Regions from separate parts of the Streptacidiphilus sp. EB129 genome, predicted to be linked through region 3. Evidence: riboswitches for the same ligand, from Rfam matches in the RefSeq annotation. Region 3 holds a riboswitch; each other region holds the start of a gene.

Region 1 (7,121 bases), on a different contig from region 3:
GCTGCCCGCCTTCGCTACACCCGCACCTGGGTCCATGCCGACGGCACCTGGCGCGTCCTCGCCGCCCATGCCGGCGTCGCCCCTGACTTCGGCTAGTGCTCTGACCGCAGTGTGAAGGAGCCGTACGGGGGGACGAAGTGGTGGTTCCGCTGAGCCCGGTCCCGGCTGGTCGGGGGTCGGGGCCGGGCCGGCGGAGTCATGGGGTCAGGCCGCGCGGGTGCGCGGAGCGACGGCGGGCCAGTCGTTGTCGACCCCGGCGAGGATGTTGAAGTAGTTGGTCAGCACGTTCAGCGCAAGGTGGCCGACGACCTCGCCGATCTCGGCGTCGGTGGCACCGGCGTCGCGGGCGGCCTGCAGGCGGGTGTCGTCGACGCTGCCGCGGCCTCGGGCGATGGCGTCGGAGAGTTCCAGCAGGGCGGCGGCGTGCGGGTCGGACGCCGTGGCGTCACGGGCCTTGTCGAGCTCCAGCGCGTCGACCTTGGCGATGTTGGCGCCGATGTAGGTGTGTGCGGACAGGCAGTACGCGCAGCCGTTGAACTCGGCGGTGGCGATCGCCAGGCGCTCGCGGACACCGGCGGGCAGCACCCCGCCGGCCAGGGCGCCGGACAGCGCCAAGTACCCCCGGAGCAGCGCCGGGCTGTTGGCCATCACCTTGGTCATGTTCGGCGTGAGGCCGAGGGTCTTCTGGACGTCGGCCAGCAACTCCGCGGCCTGGCCGGTCGCGGTGGCGGGGGCGACGGGGGTGAACGCGTTCATCGGCACAGTACTTCCTCTCACTTCTAATGGTTTGTAGGTTCTATAACCATTAGAACCATGTCACGCGCACCGATGCCTGTCAACGGAAGACGCCGCTGGCAACCGTTAGAAGTGCGGTAGGGTTGTGGCATGGAGACGCGCGCGCCGCTTCTGGGTGAACCGCTGCCCGTGGAGCTGATGAACACGATCTGGGCCGACCGCGACGGCGTCCACGACGCACTCGGCGCGACGGCCGAGACCGAGGCGTGGCTGCGCGCCATCGCCCCCCGCATCGACCTGCCGACCGTCCCCGGCCTCGACGCCCTGGCGGCCAAGGACGTCGACCACCTCGCGCGGCGGCTGCGCGACCTGCGCGACGCCCTGCGCCGCCTCGCCGCCGAAGCCACCGGCGACCCGCGGCCGGCCGCGGCCTCCGCGACCGGGGCGCTCGACGACGCCCTCGACGCGGTCAACGACGCCGCCGGCGCGGTTCCGCGCTGGTCGGCTCTGACCTGGACTCCCGGCGAAGCACCCGTACGGCTCACCCGCACCAACGGCCAAGCCGCAGCCGCCACGGTCTCGGCCATCGCCGAGGAGGCGATCGCCCTGTTCAGCCAGGACGACCGGCTCGCGCTCCGGGCCTGCCTGGCCCCCGGATGCGTCCTGTACTTCCTCAAGGACCACCCCCGCCGCGAGTGGTGCTCCCCCGCCTGCGGCAACCGCGCCCGAGCCGCCCGCCACTACCAGCGCCACCGCGGCTCAACGGCCTGACGGGAGCGCAGTCGTCAACCCGGGGCCGGTGCCGCCGCCAACCGGAGGCTAGTCCCTTCACTAATCCCACACCATTAGAGTTCCTGGAGATCGGCGGGCCGGCCGGGGCCGAACGCTCCGTCAAGCACGCTCAACGGACGGCGGGTTGGTGCCCACCGGCAGCGCAGAGAGTGAGCGTTCCTCATGATCGCGATCGGTCTTGTCGAGCTCGACGAAGGTTTCAGCTGCTACGGGCTTCAGACGGACGGTGCCGTCCAGGAACTGAAGGCCATCTACGCCGAGATGTTCACCGACCACACCTACCTGCGGCACGGCATCACCGTGCCCGCCAACGGCTGCGTGCTGGACGTCGGCGCGAACGTCGGGATCTTCTCGCTGTACGTCAAGCGCCACTGGCCGCAGGCCCGAATCGTGGCCTTCGAGCCCATGCCGAGGACTCTCCAGGCCCTGCGCAGCAATCTCGAACTCCACCACGCCACCGACGTTGAGGTGGTACCGCACGGCCTCTCCGGTGACTTCGAGGGGCCCGTCACCTTCACCTTCTACCCCAACCTGCCCGGCAACTCGACCCGCTATCCCGATCAGAAGAAGCACGACCGCGACCACATCGCGAGCATGTGGGGAGACGGGGTGGGCGACCACCTGTATCAGGGCGAAGACGTGACCGTCACCGTGGAACGGCTGTCCACGGCGCTGGCGCGGTATCCCGGCATCGATCGCGTCGACCTGCTCAAGGTCGACGTGGAAGGCGCAGAACTCGACGTGCTGCAGGGGATCGACGACGCGGACTGGCAGCGCATCGACCAGATCGTGCTGGAGTTGCAGGACCTGGAGGGCACGCTCGACAGGGCCATGGGGATGCTCACCGCGCACGGGTTCTCGGTCAGGACCGAGGCGCCGGCAGCGCTGGCGCATCTGGACTACTACACGGTGTACGCCGTCCGCAGTTGAGAGGTGAGGTCAAATTTTTCCAAGCCAGGTCCGAGCGCATGGCGATAATGTCCCCGCCTGTGCACATGATCACCGTGGGCACGGCAAGTCGCTGGAGGCGTCGCCCCGGTCGTGAGACGTAGCTCCACGGCTCCCGGTCGCGCGGAGGAACGGGGGAGCGCGGTGCAGCCGCTGGAGGCGTCGGATCCGCAGCAGCTCGGCCCGTACCGGCTGCTGGCGCGGCTGGGCGAGGGCGGCATGGGCCGGGTCTATCTCGCGCGTTCGGCCGGCGGCCGGGCGGTGGCGGTCAAGGTGGTCCGGCCCGATCTGGCGGCGGACCAGCAGTTCCGCGATCGGTTCGCCCGCGAGGTGGCCATGGCCCGCGCGGTGACCGGCCCCTGGACCGCGCCGGTGGAGGGCGCGGACACCCGGGCGGCGACCCCCTGGCTGGCGACCGCGTATGTGCTCGGCCCGACACTCGGCGCTGCGGTGGCCGAGCACGGGCCGCTGCCGGAGCGCAGCCTGCGCGCCCTGGGCGCGGGCCTTGCCGAGGCGCTGTGCGGAATCCACGCGGTGGGCCTCGTGCACCGCGACCTCAAGCCCGGGAACGTGCTGCTCTCGCCCGGGGGGCCACGGGTCATCGACTTCGGCCGGGCTGACGCCGCTGCTCCGCTCCTGCTTCGCCAAGAACCCGGCCGCCCGCCCGACCCCGGCCGCAGTGGCTGCGGACCTGTGCCCGCAGGGCGCGGCGGCGGTGCTGGCCGGCGGCAAGGTGCTGGTGAAGGCCAACCTCAGCAAGGACGCCACCGAGGTGGCCGACCTGCAGGCCTACGACCAGGCGACGGGCACCAGCAGTTGGACCTACCCGGGGGTGGCCGCGCTCGATGTGTCCCACGTTCGCGTGGCCGGGAACCGCGTCGTGATGCGCGAGGAGCTGCGGACGGCGCTGGTGATCGACCCGGCCACCGGCACCAAGACCGGCGAGTTCGGGGGGAACCAGTTCGGGGCTCAGGTCATCGTCGTGGAGAACACCAACGGCAGCACCGTCTACACCTGGGGGCTCGTCGAAACCCCCGGCGTCGGCTGGACGATGAACGACCCGGTCGGGATCGCCGCCTGGGACTCCGTGGCGGGCAAACTCGGCGCCGATCTGCTGCTGGTCCCGGCGGCCGGCGGCGCGGACGGCTTCTGGGCGATCAACGCCTCCGACGGCTCGGTCCGCTGGCGCTACAGCGAGCCGGTCACCCGCACCGACGCCTGGATGGTGGCCGAGGACCCGACCGGCACTCTGGTGGCGGCCCGTCAGGGAAACACCCTGGTGGCCCTCCCGCCCCAGTGACCGGGGCCCGCCTGCCGGGGCGCTCGTTCCCGTGCAATCGGTGTGACAACATGTCATTTCTCCCTCAATGGGACATAAGGGATGCCTGTGTGCTGATCCCCTGTGGCCGTCGTCACAGCCAGTTGCACTGCGGCCTCCCTTCTGTCTAGCGTGCAGCCTGTTCGCATCTAGCGGAACCTCGCACTCCGGAACGCCGAATTCTGCCGGCGGAGGTCGAGGGCGCCCACAAACATCACCACGGCAGAGGCGGGGGAACCAGGTAAGTCGCCGCAGCGCACCCGGCTGCGGCTTGGGGTGAAGCCGTGCTTCGGCGCGGCCGGGCTACCTCACGGCCCGAATCCGACAGCTCACCTCGCAGGCGTCGGAGAGGCTTCTGTCATGCTCATGCCTGGAAATGGCCGTCATCGTCGCCCCCGTACCAACCAGGCCAAGCGCCTGGTCGCCACCGCCGGCGTGGCCGGCGCGGGCATAGCCATCCCGCTCGTCGGCACGACGAGCGCCTTCGCCGCCCCGGTCTCGACCTGGGCCCAGGTCGCCCAGTGTGAAAGCTCCGGCAACTGGTCGATCAACACGGGCAACGGCTACTACGGCGGACTGCAGTTCTCCGCCTCCACCTGGGACGCCTACGGCGGCCAGCAGTATGCCGCCACCGCCGACCAGGCCACCCAGAGTCAGCAGATCGCCGTCGCGGAGAAGGTGCTCGCCTCGCAGGGTCCCACTGCCTGGCCGGTGTGCGGCCCCCAGGCCGGCCTGAGCCAGGGCGGCGCACCCGCCAGTGTCAGCACCGCCTCCGCCGGCTCCGGCGCATCCTCCTCCAGCAGCGGTGCCGCCCAGGCCTCGGGCGACTCCGAGGGTTCGGAATCCCCGGCTCCGGCGCAGCAGTCCTCGACCGCCCAGGCGGCCCCGGCCGCACCCACCACGGCCGCACCCACCACCGCAGCGCCCACCACCGCCGCGCCCACCACCTACACCGTGGCCTCCGGCGACTGGCTGTCCACGATCGCGCAGTCCCACCACGTGGCCGGTGGCTGGCAGACGCTGTATCAGCTGAACCGCTCCACCCTGACTGACGGCCCGAACATGATCTTCCCGGGTCAGCGTCTTCGTCTGACCGGCGGTGCGTCGAACAGCTCGGCCCAGAGCGGCGCCGCCCAGAACGAGACACAGGTCCCCGCGACCCAGAGCACCGGCGCCCAGTCGTCCTCGGGCTCGACCGCCGCCCCCGCCGCCAACCTCTCCGGCGACCCGCAGTCCATCGCCGCGCAGATCGTCCCGGCCGACCAGCTCGCCTCGTTCGACCAGATCATCTCCCACGAGAGCGGCTGGAACGTCAGCGCCACCAACCCCTCCTCCGGTGCCTACGGCCTGCCCCAGTCGCTGCCCGGCGACAAGATGGCCTCCGCCGGCGCCGACTGGCAGACCAACCCCGCCACCCAGCTGCGCTGGGCGCTGGACTACATGAACACCACGTACGGCAGCCCCAACCAGGCCTGGGCCTTCTGGCAGGCCCACAACTGGTACTGACGGACCGACTCCTGCCCGGCGCCCGCCCGCCGCACGGCCTCCCCTGTTGGGGAGCCGTGCGGCGGGCTGCTGCGTCGGTGGACCGTCCCCCGCCTCAAGCCCGACCCCGGCCGGTGCCGAAGGGGGCTCGCTCTTCGGGTGGTCGGCGAAATACGGGCCGGACCGGTCCCTTTCCAGCAGCCTGGTGTACGCGTCCAGGAAATCAGCGCACTCCTGGCTGTTCATTCTCTGGGCCTTTTAACTCCGGGGAATGCCGGGCTGGATTCCCAAGGCCGGAGTGTTCCACGGGGATTCGGTGCGGTCAGTTGGACGCCGCGCTGCGCTGCCGCGGTGACGTGCCCGCGCGTTCTCGGGTACCCCCGACGGCCGGCCTGCTGGCGAGGGCCTGGGTGAGAGCCAGGGTCAGCAGCACGACTTCCACCGCGATGCTGACCAGTCCCAGGGGCTCGGTCCAGTTGCCCCTGTCGTCGCTGTAGTCCGGCAGCCCCGGGCCGCGCGACAGGATGTAGCCGAGGAGCGGCCCCAGGGCCACTCCCGCGATGGCGAGCCAGAACAGGACGCGCGACGGGAGACTGCGGCCGGCGAACAGGGCCAGGGCGCAGAGCACGCCGGTGGCCTCCAGGGCGTAGTAGCCGATGCCGACGTAGGTGGGGGTCTTGTTGCCGGGGAATCCGCCCTGGTCCTGGACGTGGATCCAGGCCACGGCCAGGCACAGGACCGCGGCGGCGAGGCGAGGCGCCAGGGAGTCGCGAAGGGGTCTGGACATGGGCATGCCAAGCCTTTCGGTAAGGCTGCCCCAGGGAGTCCGGGCGTGATTGATCGATTCCCCTGGGTGCGGCCGGAGAATGACGTTACTCAAGAGTAAAACGGACTTGTCGGAGGTCGGTCAATATCTGAATGGGGAGGCGAACGGGTGCAATTACTAAGAAGTGGCTAAGTTGCCTGGTAATGCCTCGTGATCGATTTATCCGGCCCCGAAAATTAATTCCGTCCGGCGCTCCGAGCGTGCCGGGCGTCGGATCACTTCCCCGCTCTGCCGAGCCGCAGTGCCAGCACCGGGCAGGCCGCGACCGCGCGGCGGGCGTGCGCGGCGAGTTCCGCGGGGACGGCCGTGCTGTGCACGATCGGATAACCCCACTCGTCGAGGGAGAGCAGTTCGGGCAGCAGTTCCGCGCAGGCCCCATGGCCTTCGCAGGCGATGCGGTCGATCCGCAGGACGCGATCACCGGGACGGTTGAAGACCATCGTGCTCACCGCCACTCGTGCGCGCCGGGGACCGCGCCGCCGGGCACGTCCAGCACCAGGGGCCGGGACGCCGCCGGGCAGGGCCCGAAGCGCAGATGGCGTTCGGTCTCGGCGGCGAAGGTACGCAGGGCGGTGGCGGCGAGTCGGGACGCGCCGTCCGGGTGCCGGCAGGCGCCGCGGCCGGCCAGCAGTCCGACGCGCTGTTCGAGGCGGCGCACCGCTGCCGGGTCGGTGCGGCCGTGGGCGAGCGCGGCGAAGTCCTCGGCGACGGCGGGCAGACCGAAACGGCACGGCCCGCACTGCTGCGCCCCGTTGCGGGCCAGGAAGGCCAGCACCGATGCGGTCTCGGCCAGGCCGCACGCGCGTTCGGGCAGGGCGACGAGCACACCCGCCCCGGGGCCGGCGCCGAGGGCGGCGAGATCCTCCTTGGCGAAGCGGACCGGCATCGCGCTCGCGGCAGGCAGCCAGCTGCCGAAGAATCCACCGAGCAGGACGGCGGAGAGCGGCTCGTTCGGTGCGCCGCCGTGGTCGAGCAGCCGGCCCAGAGTGGCGGCCATGGGTACCTCGTAGACGCCGG
Region 2 (7,121 bases), on a different contig from region 3:
ACCGTGATCCGCTCGGTGCGCCCGGCCTCGGCCGCGCCCAGCTCGCCGGTGGTGACGGCGGCGATGGCGCTGAAGCCGAGCGGGTCCGCGCCGAGCAGCGCGCCGAACTGGTCCAGGCCCAGCGGCACCTGGAGGACGGTGCGCTGCCCCCAGCCGTCGCCCCAGACCGCGCTGACGGCGGGCACCGCCCGGTCCGCCTCGTCGGCGAGCGGCTGCAGCCCTGCTGCCCCGCGCAGGCCCAGCACCAGGCAGTGCCGACCCTGCACGACGTTGACCGGGCCCAGGTCCCACAGCTCGGCGACACCCGGGCTCTGGCTCTGACCCGGGCTCTCGCCCGGCCCGCCGCTCAGCAGCCAGTCGGAGCCGATCCGGGTGAAGCCGAGGTACTGGTCGGCGGTCACCGGGGTGGCGTCGAAACCGGTGAGCCGGTACGCCAGTTGGACCCGTACCGCGCGGCGGTCCGCACCGTCGACCTGGGTCGGCGGCAGCGCGAAGGCGTCCAGGGCCCGCAGTCGGTAGTCCCAACCGGACAGCGGCACCTGGGCCAGGTTCCGCAGCAGCGTGCCCTGCTGGTCGATCAGGGCCTGCGAACCGGGGACGACGGTGGCGGTGAGCGCGTTCAGGTCGCGGCCGCGCACGCCGGCGGCGCGGCGGTCCAGCGTCCGCTGGATGCCGCGGCGGGCCGAGGCGTCGTCGTCGACCGCGTCCGCGACCTCGTCGGCGCGCCGGTCGTCCCGCCAGGTGACCCCGGCGGCGCCGAGGCCGGCCAGCAGCGCCGCTCCGGCGCCCGCGCCCAGCAGCGCCCGCCTGCCTGTCCTCACCCGTGCCGTCCTCATCGCCGCTGCCCGTCCCGGTCGCCGCGGCCGTTCCGGCCTCCAGTGTCAGGCGGGACGCACCACGGCCGCCACCGGCATGTCGTCGACCCGCTCGTAGCGGACCCTGGCGCCGGGGTAGGGGGCGTGGATCACCATCCCGTTCCCCGCGTACATCCCGACGTGGTGCATGTCGCCGTAGTAGATCACAAGATCCCCTGGGCGGGCCCGGGAGAGCGGGATCCGCTGTCCGGCGTAGGCCTGCCCCTGCGAGGTCCGCGGCAGCGAGACCCCGGCGTGGTGCCAGGACCAGTACATCAGGCCGGAGCAGTCGAACGCCCCCGGCCCGGTCGCCCCGTAGACGTAGGGCTTGCCCAGTTCGCCGCGGGCCGCCGCGAGCGCCGCCGCCGCGCGGTCCGAGGCGGGGCCCTGGTCCGGCGGCAGGGCCTCCCCCGCCGCCTGCGCGGCCGCCCCGGCCGCGTCGCTCTCGGCCTGCTGGATCGTGGCGCGCTGCTGGTCGTTGAGGCTGCCGAGCAGCGCCTGCGCCGCGCCCAGGCGGCGCTGGGCCTCGGCCTTGCTGCCGGCGATGGTCTGCTGCAGCAGCTCCAGGGCCGACAGCTGGGTCAGCGCCTCCGCCCGGTCCTGGGTCAGCCGGCGCTGGATGCCGCGCAGGTCCTGCAGGCTCAGCGCGGCCGAGGCGTCCGCCTGGTCGGCGTGGGTGGCCCGCTCCAGGTAGTCCTGCGGGTCGGCGTTGAACATCAGCTGCATCAGCGGGTCCATGCCGCCGCCCTGCCGGTACTCGGCGCTGGCGAGCGAGCCCACGGTCGCGGCCAGGGTGTTCACCTGCTGCTGCTCCTCGGCGATGTGCTGCTGCAGCAGCACCGCCCGGCGCAGCAGCGCCCGCTCCTGCTCCCGGGCCCCGTCGTACCGCTGACCGGCGACCTCCGCCTGCGCGTAGAGCGCGTCGACCTGCTGCTGCACGTCACCGGTGGTCTGCATGCCTGGAGACGCCGTACCTGGAGATACCGGCCCCTGGGCGGCCGGGCCCCGGGCTGCCAGGGCGCTCCCTCCGGTGCTCAGGACCGCGGCGGTGGCTGCGGCGACGGTCGCGGCGGTCCGGGAGAACAGCACCACGGCGGAGTGCTGGCCCAGAGGTCGGGCACGTCGGTGGGACGCCACGTGGGCGGGCTCCGTTCGTCCGGTGCGGGGCCGTGCCGCGACGCCGGATGCGTCACCGAGCCCAGCGGTCCCCCGGTGCCGCCCGGAAGGACGGTCGACGATGCGGAGGACCGAGCGCAGACGTTAGCGAGTCGGACACAACGACACCAAACACCTCGACTGGCGAATATTCATGCCAATCCCCAACGAACTGACGAAACGCCACGTCATCCTGGGTGATGCCGGGGCGGGCCCCGGCATCGATTCCCTCGATCGGGGTCACCGTCACACGGCGTCGAAGAGCGCGCTGACCGATTCCCCGTTGTGGATCCTGCGGACCGCCTCGGCCATCGCCGGGGCGATCGACAGGACGCTGAGCTTGTCGGTGCGCTCCCCGGCCGGGATCGGCACGGTGTTGGTGCAGACGATCTCCAGTACGTCCTCCTGGTCCGAGAGCCGCTTGAGCGCACCGGCCGTGAACAGTCCGTGGGTGCACGCGACGCGGATCGAACGGGCGCCCAACTCCCGCAGCCGGTCCAGGAGTTCGAGAACCGTGCTGCCCTTGGCGATCTCGTCGTCCAGCACGATGACGTCGCGCCCGGCCACCTCGCCGATCACCGAGCTGATGGTGACCCGGTCGTCCGCGAAGCGCTGCTTGGCCCCGGCCGCCACCTGGACGCCGAGCAGCCGGGCGAAGGCCGCCGCCTCCTTGGCGTTGCCCAGGTCGGGCGAGACCACGGTGGTCCGGGACAGGTCGTAGCGGCGGAAGTGCTCGGCCAGCTCGCGCAGGGCGTGCAGATGGTCCACCGGCACCGAGAAGAAGCCGTGCACCTGCGGCGAATGCAGGGTCATCGCCAGCACCCGGCCGGCCCCCGAGGCCACCAGCAGGTCGGCGACCAGGCGGCCGCCGATGGAGATCCGCGGCGCGTCCTTCTTGTCCGAGCGGGCGTAGGCGTAGTGCGGCATCACCACGGTGATCCGGCCGGCCGAGGCACCGCGCGCGGCGTCGCACATCAGCAGCAGCTCGACCAGGTTCTCCTGCACCGGGGTGACCAGCGGCTGGATCAGGAAGACGTCGCGCTCGCGGCAGTTCGCCTGCAGCTGGACCTCAAGGCAGTCATTGGCGAACCGGTTGACCCGTACCGGGTTCAGCGGTACGTCCAGATGGGCGCAGACCTCCGCGGCCAGTTCGGGGTGGGCACTGCCGCTGAACACCGCTATGTCACGCATCGACGCTCTCCTCGCTCAGGGGCCCGGCGCACGCGCGACCCGGCGCACGCGCCATCGAGGCCTGCCGCCCGGACCGACCGGACGACAGGCCTCAGGAACTGCGAGAACTCTAGCGAGGGCCTACAGGTGCCGCATCGCGTAGATGGAGCCGATGTAGCTGATGGGCTCGTACTTCACCACGGTGCCGGTGTGCGGGGCGTGCAGCACCATGCCGTGGCCCGCGTACATCCCGACGTGCTCGCCACCGTTGAAGAAGACCAGGTCGCCGATCTGGAGGTCGGCGGTGGAGTTCACCGCCGTGCCCTGGGTGACCTGGTCGTAGGTGGTGCGGCCGAGGGTGATGCCGGCCTTGGCGTAGGACCACATCATCAGGCCCGAGCAGTCGAAGGTGGTCGGGCCGGTGTCGCCGTAGACGTAGACGTCGCCGAGCCTGCTCTGCGCGGCGGCGAAGGCGGTCGCCTCCGCAGAGTCGCCGGCCGACCCGCTCGGGCTGTAGCCGTTCGCGCTGGAGCCGGAGCTGCCGCTGCCCGAGCTGTGCGAGCTCGTGGGCGTGGCCTGCTGCTGCGCGGCAGCCAGCGCGGCCTGCTGCTGGGCGGTCAGCGAGGCCATCCTGGCCTGCGCGGCGGCCAGCTTCTGCTGCACCGAGGCCTTGGAGGCGGCGAGCTGCTTGCTGGTCTGGTCCAGGGCCGCGAGCTTGGTCTGGGCCTCGGCCTTCTCCCGGTCCAGCGTGGCCTGCTGCGTCTTCAGGTCACTGAGCTGCGTGGTCTGGCTGCTGGCGATCTGGTCGGCCGCCGAGGCCTGGTTCAGGTAGTTCGTCGGGTTCGACGACAGCATCAGCGCGACCGTGGGGTCCATCGCACCGTCGCGGTACTGCGCGCTGGCGATGGCGCCGAGGCCGGCCTCCTGCGCGTTGACCGCGGCCTGCTGCCGGGCCACCTGGTCCTGCAGGGTGCTGACCTGGGCCTGCTCCTTCTGCTGGGCTTCCTGGTTGGCGTCGTACTGCTGGATCGCCGCGTCGGAGGCCTGGTTGTCCTGGTTGATCTCCGCCTGGAGCTGCGCGGTGGTCTGTGTGGGCGCCGCCGAGGCCGACTGGGCCGCGGTCGCGGAGAGTGCGACGGTGGTGGCGGCGGCAGCGGTGAGTACGGTTATCCGCGCGCGACTGGGGGACTTGGGACGACGATGGGACGCCACGAAGGCGAGCTCCTTCTTCCTACGGCCGCCTACCGGGTGAGCTGACGGGTTCGGGCTGGAAGACGTGCCCTACGGCGCTTCACCGGCGAGAAGCCGGCCTGGCGTCGATTCACCCCGAGGAACATGGTTCCCCGGCTCCGAACTGACGGCGTTTCCCCTGTAGGCGTCCGGTGGATCCGGACGTCGTGCCGTGCGGTCGGACTCGGCGGAAACCTCCGCTGCCACTCAGGCTGAGTGATCGACTTCGCGGTGGTTCGATCAGTGACACTAGTGACCCAACCGTGATCCGTTCAAATCCCTGTAAGTAAAAACTCTCTTAGGTAACGATAGTGTTCCGAAACCCCAACCGAACGTAGTTGCCACATGACCGAACTGCGACGACATGACCGTCAAAACGGTCAGAACGACCCGGGAGTTGGGGTTGCGGTGACGTGAGTCACATTCTGGGGTGTCGACACGTCAGAACCGGCGGATGGCGACCACGCCGCCGAAGTAGCTCATCGGCTGGATCGAGACCGTGTAGCCGTACTCGGGGGCGTTCAGCAGCATCCCGTTGCCCGCGTAGAGGCCCACGTGGTTGCCGCCCTCCATCACGATGATGTCGCCCACCTTGGCGTCCGCCATCGAGGCCACCGGCGAGCCCACGGTCTCGTCGGAGAAGGAGTAGTGCGGCAGGGTGATCCCGGCGTGGGCGTAGGACCACATCACCAGGCCGGAGCAGTCGAAGACGTTCGGGCCCGAGCCGCCCATCGAGTACGGGGCGATGCCGACCTTGCTCATCGCCGCCAGCATCGCGGTGCGGGCCGCCGAGGAGATCCCGGACAGGTCGATCTGGCCGACCGTCATGTGGCTGTCGTTGTGCGCCGCCGAGCCGTACCCGCCACCGCCGCCACCGGCCGCGTTCACCTGCTGCTGCTGGGCCGGGGTGAGGCCGTCGAGGATGCTCTGGGCGTGCTGCAGCTTCGCCTCGGCGGCGGCCTTCGACTGCTGCATCTGCTTCAGCAGCGCCTGCTGGGCACCGAGCGCCTGCGCCGCCTCGGCCTTCTCCTTGGCCAGCGTCTGCTGCTGCGCCTGCAGCGAGGACAGCATGGCGACCTGGTCGTCGTTGAGCTGGTTCTCGGCGGTCGCCTTGTCGAGGAAGCCGGTGGGGTCCGAGGAGAGCATCAGCGCCACCGTCGGGTCCACCGTGCCGTCCCGGTACTCGGCGCTGGCGACCGTGCCGAGCTGCGCGGTCTCGGCGTTCACCTGGGCCTGCTGCCGGGCTATCTCGTCCTGAAGGACGTTCACCTTCTGCTGCAGCGCCTGCTCCTGGACCTGCGCCCCGTCGTACTGCTCCGTCGCCGCGCTCGCCGCCTGGCGGTCGGCCTCCACCTGGGACTTGGCCTGGTCCAGGGTCAGCTTGGGATCGGCGTGCGCGGAGGCCTGCGCGGTGAGCGCGACCGCCGTGGCGGCGGCTGCCGTCAGGATGGACACCCGCGCCCTGCTGGGCTGCTTGAGGCGACGATGCGAAGCCACTACAGGCTCTCCCCTTCGGACCGGGTAAACCCCCGCTTCACCCGGACGGGTGGTGAGGCAGGACAGAGGTTCGAGAGCAGAGACTAGTGAGAGACAAGTGGCCGTGTCGCCCTTCCCGTGACATGAGGAGGGGATTGACCGAAATGTCCAAGGTAATAATGTGCCGTCAGGTACGGACGAGACGCCTGAGCAGCATCGCGGACGGCACCGGACGCGCCCCCGCCTTGCGTACCCCGTCGGCGACCTCGCGGTCCGTGGAGACCACGACCACCGGCCGCCCCTCCGGCTCGGCCCGGACCAGCCGGCGGATCAGCTCGTCCGCGGTCTCCCCGGAACGGCTGAACAGCACCCGCACCCCGCGCGGCGGCGCCATCGGCACCGGCGCGTCCAGGTCCTTGCCGTCGAACACGCAGGTGACCTCGGCCCTGCTGTGCGCGGCCAGCATGGAGAGGCCGTTCAGCAGCCGGGCCCGCTGCTTCTCCAGCGGCAGGGTGGGATAGCCGCTCTTGGTGACGTTGTAGCCGTCCACCACCAGATGGGTCTGCGGCAGCGCCAGCAACTGGTCCAGCAGCGCCGGGTCGTCGGCGTCCAGCGCCCGGCGGGCGACGTCGTGCGGCGACGCCGTGGCCGGGGCCACCGCCTCCACCGAATCGGCCGGACGGCCGGACAGCGGCGGCAGGCCCAGCTCGCGCTGCAGCCCCTGGGCACCCTGCAGCACCACGTCCAGCAGCAGCCGCAGCCGGATGTCCTCGGCGCTGCGCCCCTCGCGGGAGGCCCGCTTCGCCGCCTCCAGCGCGGACTCCGCCTCGGCCACCCGGTGCTTGAGCCGGCGCACCTCGCTGTCCACGGCGCCGCGTTCGGTCGCCCCGGACGCGCGCAGCGCCTCCAGCTCGGCCGCGACCTTGCGGGTCGCCGCCTCGGCACGCTTGGTGTCCGCCTCCAGGCTGCGCAGTTTGCGGCGCAGCGAGTCGCGGTCCCTGCGGACCTCGTCCAGCTCGACCCGGGAACGGTCCGACTCGGCCCGGCTGGCGTCGCGCAGCGCGGAGAGCTCCGCCTGCAGCTTCTCCACCAGCCGTGCGGCCTCGGCGGCGGCGCCCTCGGACTCGGCCCGCTCCACCTCCTCGCCGGCGTCGCCGACGAGCTTGCTCCACCCGGCCGGACGCAGCAGGTACGCCACGGCGGCGATGTCCTGCGGGTCGGCGGCGGCCGGGACCA
Region 3 (7,121 bases):
GTGCTCGCGGCATAGCCGCGAACGACGGCCGCGGGGCTCATCCCCGCGGCCGTCGGTGAACGCTGGGGATCGTGGCGATGAACAAGCGCAGTGCGGTGGTGGAGGGTCTACAGCGTTGTAGTACTTTCAGACCGACCTGTCCCACCTCCCATGCCGAAGGCAGCAGATGTCGGTTCTCACCTATCCGGAAGCGATCGGCGTCGGCCTGCTGCAGGGCGTCACGGAGCTGTTCCCGGTCTCCAGTCTCGGCCACAGCATCCTGGTGCCCGCGCTGCTCGGCGGCTCCTGGAAGCGCGACCTCAACGTCTCCGCCGCGGACTCCCCGTATCTGAACGTGCTGATCGGGCTGCACCTGGCGACCGCGCTGGCGCTGGTCGTCTACTTCTGGCGGGACTGGGTCCGGGTCATATCCGGCTTCGTCAGTTCGGTCCGCGAGCGGCGGATCGAGACGGTGGACCAGAAGCTGGCCTGGCTGCTGATCGTGGCGACGATCCCGGTCGGCATCGCCGGGCTCGCGCTGGACAAGGTGTTCCGGGAGTCGCTCGGCAAGCCGATCCCCGCCGCCATCTTCCTGACCCTCAACGGCCTGGTGCTGTACGTCGCCGAGCGGCTGCGCCGTGGCGGTTCCGGCCGACGGCGGGCCGGCGAGGCGGTCGCGCCCGGGGACGAGGAACTGCACCCCGACGAGCTGTCGGACCGGCGGATCACCAAGCTGAGCTGGACCCACGCCCTGATCATCGGCGGTGCGCAGATCCTGGCCCTGCTGCCGGGCATCAGCCGGTCCGGCGTCACCATCAGCACCGGCATCTTCAAGGGCCTGCGCCACGAGGACTCGGCCCGCTTCGCCTTCCTGCTGGCCACCCCCGTGATCGGGGCGGCGGCGCTGCTCAAGGTGCCGTCGCTGATGGGCCACGCGGGGGACGGCATCCGGGGGCAGGTGCTGGCCGGGGCGGTCGCCGCCTTCGTGGCCGGTTACATCGCGGTGCGCTTCCTGACCAAGTACTTCGAGACGCGCACCCTGACGCCGTTCGCCATCTACTGCACCGTGGCCGGTCTGGGCAGTCTCGCGTACCTGACCCTGTCCTGACGCTCCGCCCTCACTCCTTCGAGTGATCGGCCCGCTCCCCCGGCCTCGCCGCCGGGGGAGCGGGCCTTTTCTCTGCTCAAATGATCTTCAGGATCGGGCGGGCGGCCGGATCAGCCGGCAGGAGGTCGGGCGGCATGAAGGCGCAGAGGCGGCTGCTGTGTGTCGTGGCCGCGCTGGCCGCCGTGCTGGCGCTGGGTGGCTGCGTCACCGTGGTGGGCACGGGCAGGGGGCTCCCGTCCGCCGGGCGTCCCCGCACGGGGTCGGACGCCGAGGCCTCGGGCCGGCCGCTCGGACTGGCCCGGCCCTTCCCGCCGCTGCCGTCGGTGAAGCCCGCCTCGGTCCCCGACGGCTACGACCCGAACCAGGACGCCCCGGCGGCCGTGACCGCCGCGCTCGCCGCGGCCCGCGCCGACGGGCGCCCGGTCCTGCTGGACTTCGGCGCCGGCTGGTGCGAGGACTGCACCGCCCTGTCCGCGCTGGTGGCCAGCCCCGGCATCCAGCTGATCCTGTCCCGCAACTACCACCTGGTCACCGTGGATGTGGGGCAGTACGACCACAACACCGAACTGGCGGCCCGTTATGTCCGGCTCGCCAGCAGCGGCATCCCGGCGCTGGCCCTGCTCGGACCGGACGGGACGGTGCGCCACACCACCGACGACGGGTCGTTCGCCCAGGCACGGTCGATGTCCGAGGACCAGTTCGCCAACATGCTGGTGGACTGGCTCTACCCGCCGTACGGCAACACGGAATGATCGGGTTCATCCGGTATGCCGGTATTCCCGGTCGAGTCGTAAGCCACTCGATCGAATGAGTTCGCGGGCTCTGACGGGACTTCCCCCGGTGCCTTCTGATCAGATGTCAGGCACGACAGGCGTACGCCCGCTCCGGGCCGCAGGCACCAGCACCATGCCATGACAGGACGGAGGGCTCCCGCCATGCGTTCATCCCCCGTGCGCCGGTCTCCCGCGCACGCGTCTCCCCAGCAGCCGTCCGCCCAGCAGCTGTCCGCCGGGCAGTCGTCCGCCGAGCAGCTGTCCGCCGGGCAGTCGTCCGCCGGGCATCCCGCTGTGGTGGACGGGGTGCTGGCCCGCCTCGGCGGGGCGCTGCAGCGGCAACTGCTGTGGATCATGGTGGGGATGTACGTCCTCGCCGCCGTACTGCCGGAACCGGGCGAGGCCCTGCGCCGGGTGTCACTCGGGCATGTCGGCGCGGTTGGCTTCCCGTTGCCGGCCGGGCTGCTGGCGCTGATCGTGTTCACCGCCGGACTCACCGCCCGGGCCGAGCAACTGCCACGGCTGCTGCGCCGCCCCGGTCCGCTGCTGCTGGGCATCCTCACCAACGCACTGCTGCCGACCCTGCTGCTGGCGGCGGCCTCGGTGGCGGCCGCCGGGTGGCACAACCAGAAGGAGGCGCAGAGCCTGCTGGTGGGCCTGGCCCTGATCGGGGCGATGCCGGTGGCCGCCGGTGCCACCGTCTTCGCGCAGGGCAGCGACGGGAACGCCACCCTCACCCTCGGGCTGGTGGTCGGCTCGACCCTGCTGAGCCCGCTGACCATCCCGCTCGGGCTGCATCTCGGCGGCTTTCTCACGGCCGGTGACTACGCCACCGACCTGCACGCGATCGCCCGTACCGCGAGCAGCGTGTTCGCCGTCCTGGCGGTGGTGCTGCCCTGCGCCTCGGGGCTGCTGGCCGGGCAGGTCGCGGCCCGCGTGGGCCGCGGGCTGACACCGGCGCTGCCGGTGATCCGGCTGCTGAACCTCGGGGTGGTGGTCAGCCTGAGCTATACCAACGCCTGTGGCGCGCTCGGCCAGGTGCTCGCCCGTCCCGACCCGGACTTCCTGGTCCTGGTCACCGTCGCGGCGGGGCTGATGTGCGGCTGCTCCTTTCTCACCGGCTGGGTGATCGCGAACCGGCTGCGGATTCCCCGGTCCGACGCGATCGCGGTCACCTACGCCTCGGGAATGAACAACAGCAGTGCCAGCGCGGTCGTCGCGGCGACGCGGATACCGGATCATCCCCTGGTGCTGCTGCCGATTCTGGCGTACAGCCTGCTGCAGAAGGTGCTCGCCGGATCGGTCGGCCGCCTGGTCGGTGCGGCGGACTCCCCTGGGCGGTCCCGGCGGCGCTAGCGTGAGGCCATGGGCATCGAAGCCGGGCTGGGAAGGCTGGACGAGATCGTGGTGGACTGCGCCGACCCCGCGGGTCTGGTGCGGTTCTGGGCACTGCTGGTCGGTGGCTCCCCGGTGGACCGGACGCCGCAGTGGTCCTACGTCGACCCGCCCGGCGGTCAGCCCCGACTGGCCTTCCAGGCGGTGCCGGAGGGCAAGGAGACGAAGAAGAACCGGCTGCACCTGGACGTCGAGGTGGGCGACATCGACGCGGTCCGTGACGAACTGCTGCGGCGCGGAGCGCAGGTGGTGGGTGAGGTGCAGACCGACGACCAGGGAGCATTCCAGGTGATGCACGACCCGGAGGGCAACGAGTTCTGCCTGGTGCGATGACAGAGTGTCAGTGATTGTTTCTCGTTCATGATTCAGTACACATCAAAAATGTACCTCCTCGATCCACAACTGCAGGCCCTCGATCCACAACTGCACCCCCTGGATCACTTGGATTCAAGCGGCACTAGGATTACCTTTCTATAACGCAGCGCGAAGTTCTGCCGTTAGTCGGACGGCGTCGTGCTCAGTCGCCTAATCCAGTTGGAGCCGGGGAACCACGTACGTCGGGGTGAATCAGCCGCACCTGGCTGTAGGGGACCTTCCTCTCCGAACCCGTCAGCTAACCCGGTCGGCGAAAGGGAAGGAAAGGAGCACGCCGACGGTGGCGTCGTACCAGCCCACCACCTGGGCCCCCGAACAGTCCGACATCGACGAGCCGGAAACGCCTCGGTCGATGCCACGGGCGGCAGCGCCGCAGCCCGCGGTGCCGCAGCAGCGGTCGTCGGGCATCGCCCCCTCCGCCGTGCTCGGCTTCGCGGCGATGGCGGCGGTCGGCGCGACCGGACTCGCCGCCCCGGCAAGCGCGTTCGCGGCGGAGCCGGGCAGCGCCGCCAAGGGCACGCTCATCGCGCATCAGGACCGGTCCCACCAGGACCACGGCCAGACCGTCGGCTTCGGCTCGAACACGGCGGCCAACACGGATCCGGGCACTGCGCTGGCGGAGCGGATACGGAACCAGGCAGCACAGCAGAAGACCACCGCCGAGGACACGGCCCGCCGACAGGCCGCCCAGGCGGCGGCGGAGAAGCAGGCCAGACTGCAGCAGCTCGCCGCCGAGGCGGAGCAGCAGGCGGCGCAGGCCGCCGCCGGGTCGGCCGCGCAGGCAGCCGCCCAGCGCTCCCCGGGAGAGCAGACTGCCGCGGCCGTCGAGGCCGCGCTCCGGGCGCACCGCCCGCAGGCGGTGGCACAGCTGGGCACCCTGGTCGCTCCGGTGCCCGGGGCGACCACCGGCGCGGGCTTCGGACAGTCGGACTCGTTCTGGGCCCACCTGCACACCGGGCTGGACCTCACCGCCCCCACCGGCGCTCCGGTGCTCGCCATCGGCGCGGGCACCGTCACCTCGGCGGGCTGGGCCGGCGCCTACGGGTACCGCGTGGTGGAGACCATGCCGGACGGCACCGAGCTCTGGTACTGCCACCTGTCGGCGATCGGTGTCGGCTCGGGCGAGGTGACGGCCGGTCAGCCCATCGGCCGCGTCGGCGCCACCGGCAACGCCGCCGGGCCGCACCTGCACCTAGAGGTCCGCCCGGCCGGCGGCGAGCCCGTCGACCCGGCCGGCTGGCTCGCCGACCACGGCCTCGCCCTCTGATCGGGCCCCATAGGCCCTGAAGCGGGGCTCACAGAGAGCAGGCCCGCGCAGACCAGGCCCGCACAGACCCCGACGGCCCCGGTGACATCCCCCCGACACCGGGGCCGTCGGCTTGCGCTGCGGCGGGGGCGCCGCCTGCTGTCAGGCGCGGCGGTCCACGGCGGCCCAGGAGGCCAGGGCGACACCCGCCGAGACGGTGGCCACCGACGGCCATGCGCCCAGTTTCTTCGCCAGCGGATGGGAGCCCGCGAACGCCGCGACGTAGAGGCCGGTGAGCGCCACCGCCGTGCCGGTCCCGGCGGAGCGCTTCCACTGCGTGGCCGCCACCGCGCCGGCCGCGGCCAGGGCGACCCCGCCCAACTCGCGCTTTCTGGTCGCCCGTGCGATCGCGAATCCGCCGACCAGACCGCTCGCCGCGACGAGCGATGAGGGAATCCGTGCCATGTCGTCCAACCTCCAGCAGTAGTCCGGTCTCGACCCTAACCCGGGACCGGGGCGGTCAGTTGGTGCGAGTGTTGTGGAGGTGCAGGCCTATGTAGCCGATGTAGACGCGGCCGGTACCGGAGCAGTCGTCGTGGTAGTGCAGCCGGGGAGCGGTGCCCCCGCCGCCTATGCGCAGGTGGGCGCCCATGAACACCTTGCCCGAAGGGCTGACGGTCGCCGGTACCGGCAGTTCCCGCTCGCCCTTCCACTTGCCGTTGGTGCGGACCGTCCGCGACTCGTCGCGGATCACCTTGCGCGGGGGGAAGACATGGCAGTCCGGGGGAGTGTTCTCGCACCAGCGGCGGAAGTCGCCGCCGGACTCCCCGCGCACCGCCGCCTCGGCGTAGTCCTGCAGGGCCAGCAGCGCGTCCCAGGCCATCCGGACCCAGGTGGGGTGGTCGGTCTGGTCGTCGAGCTCCTTGGTCAGGCGCGGGTCGCCGGTGAAGGCGAGCAGCGGGAACTCGTGCATCCGGTCGAGCAACTCGGCGAAGGAGACCGGGTCCTGCCGGTTGCCGTCCGGCACCACCGGCAGTGAGGTGAGCAGTTCCGGGCCGCCCGCGTCGGCGAGCCGGCCGCGCAGCGACCGGACCTCGGTGCGCGCCTCGCGCAGTTCGCTGTACTGCTCGTCGTACTCGGCGGCCAGCTGCGACTCGCGCTCCTCGGCCGCGCGGAGCCAGCGACGGACCTCCTGCAGCTCCTCGGCCCGGGCCCGCTCCTCGTGCGCCTCCTCCTCGCTGTGGTCCACCAGCAGCGAACCGGGCTGGACCCCGTCGATTTCGGCGGTACCGTCCGTGACCACGCGGGAGCGCAGCGGGGGAAGCCCCGCCAGCGCGTCGGGCAGGGGGGTCTGCACCGCGAGCCGGCGCGGCAGCCAGGCCAGCAGGCCGGACGCCCGGCGCAGGTCGGCGTCGAGGGTGTGCCGGGCCATCACCCGGTGCCGCTGGGCCTCGGGGGCCCAGGCGGGGTCGAGGCCGGGAAGGTAGGTGCGCACCGCGCCGCCGTACACCCGGTGGTGCTCCAGGGTGCGGTTGAAGTCGCGTTCGGCCGAGGGCGACAGGGCGTAGAGCACGGCCAGCCCGGCGCAGCCGCGCAGCAGCGGGTCGACGGTCTCGGCGAGCCAGTCCTCGAAGTCGACCCGGGGCGGTGTACTCGCCACCACGATGGGCATCCGCCGGTCCGGGTCGCACAGCTCGTCCAGCACCTCGTCGACGTCCCCGCGTTCGATCACGGTGGGCATCACGTGCAGCCGGGCCGCGCCCTCGTGCTCGCCCTCGGCCGGGGCCAGCGCGTCCAGCAGGCCCCGGGCCAGGGCCGGTACCGGCGCCTTGGTCGCGGAGCTGCCGCGGACCGGCAGCTGCTCGGCGTCCAGGCGTACCCAGGTGCGTCCGGCCTGCGGGGTGCTGATCGTCAGTGAGGTCTGCCAGATTCCCTGCGGAGTGAATTCCCGTAGTCGCCAGCGCGCGACCGACTCCTTCGCGCCTGCGGCTCCACGCAGCCGGTCCTTGAGCGCACAGTCCAGCACGGCCTGCGATCCGATGCGGTGGCGGCCGTCCTCGGCGCCGGGATCGTCGTAGTGCTGCGCCTTCAGCCAGTGCCTGACCTGCTGCCCCGCCAGAGAAACCGTCTCTTTGTGGACGTAACCACTGGTCACGGCCATGCGATAGATGCCATCGGTCATCCGCGGGCCTCCTGACGCTGTATCGGCGTCTCCGCACCGTTTGTGCGGGGTTAAGAGAACAAC

The links. Region 3 has a riboswitch for cyclic di-AMP ahead of ABH925_RS35085 (M23 family metallopeptidase). Riboswitches for the same ligand answer to the same signal wherever they lie in the genome.
Region 1: it holds a riboswitch for cyclic di-AMP, as region 3 does, so the genes downstream of both, ABH925_RS09470 (transglycosylase family protein) here and ABH925_RS35085 (M23 family metallopeptidase) in region 3, are expected to answer to the same signal.
Region 2: it holds a riboswitch for cyclic di-AMP, as region 3 does, so the genes downstream of both, ABH925_RS24340 (NlpC/P60 family protein) here and ABH925_RS35085 (M23 family metallopeptidase) in region 3, are expected to answer to the same signal.

Annotation. Positions count from the first base shown of each region.
Region 1 is NZ_JBGCCS010000006.1:1,019-8,139, forward strand. It holds gene ABH925_RS09440 (nuclear transport factor 2 family protein) at 1-96, shown strand, start outside; gene ABH925_RS09445 (carboxymuconolactone decarboxylase family protein) at 205-756, opposite strand; gene ABH925_RS09450 (ABATE domain-containing protein) at 886-1,506, shown strand; gene ABH925_RS09455 (FkbM family methyltransferase) at 1,690-2,457, shown strand; partial or broken gene ABH925_RS09460 (serine/threonine-protein kinase) at 2,620-3,099, shown strand; gene ABH925_RS09465 (hypothetical protein) at 3,155-3,775, shown strand; cyclic di-AMP (ydaO/yuaA leader) riboswitch at 3,957-4,151, shown strand; gene ABH925_RS09470 (transglycosylase family protein) at 4,154-5,299, shown strand; gene ABH925_RS09475 (hypothetical protein) at 5,601-6,065, opposite strand; gene ABH925_RS09480 (ferredoxin) at 6,320-6,544, opposite strand; gene ABH925_RS09485 (NADH-ubiquinone oxidoreductase-F iron-sulfur binding region domain-containing protein) at 6,550-7,121, opposite strand, start outside.
Region 2 is NZ_JBGCCS010000021.1:84,902-92,022, reverse strand. It holds gene ABH925_RS24355 (hypothetical protein) at 1-821, opposite strand, end outside; gene ABH925_RS24350 (NlpC/P60 family protein) at 882-1,811, opposite strand; gene ABH925_RS24345 (ribose-phosphate diphosphokinase) at 2,256-3,200, opposite strand; gene ABH925_RS24340 (NlpC/P60 family protein) at 3,321-4,391, opposite strand; cyclic di-AMP (ydaO/yuaA leader) riboswitch at 4,402-4,552, opposite strand; gene ABH925_RS24335 (NlpC/P60 family protein) at 4,851-5,906, opposite strand; gene ABH925_RS24330 (NYN domain-containing protein) at 6,073-7,121, opposite strand, start outside.
Region 3 is NZ_JBGCCS010000056.1:7,812-14,932, forward strand. It holds gene ABH925_RS35060 (MFS transporter) at 1-15, shown strand, start outside; gene ABH925_RS35065 (undecaprenyl-diphosphate phosphatase) at 167-1,087, shown strand; gene ABH925_RS35070 (thioredoxin family protein) at 1,222-1,839, shown strand; gene ABH925_RS35075 (bile acid:sodium symporter family protein) at 2,023-3,216, shown strand; gene ABH925_RS35080 (VOC family protein) at 3,226-3,588, shown strand; cyclic di-AMP (ydaO/yuaA leader) riboswitch at 3,768-3,898, shown strand; gene ABH925_RS35085 (M23 family metallopeptidase) at 3,911-4,897, shown strand; gene ABH925_RS35090 (hypothetical protein) at 5,039-5,341, opposite strand; gene ABH925_RS35095 (hypothetical protein) at 5,397-7,058, opposite strand.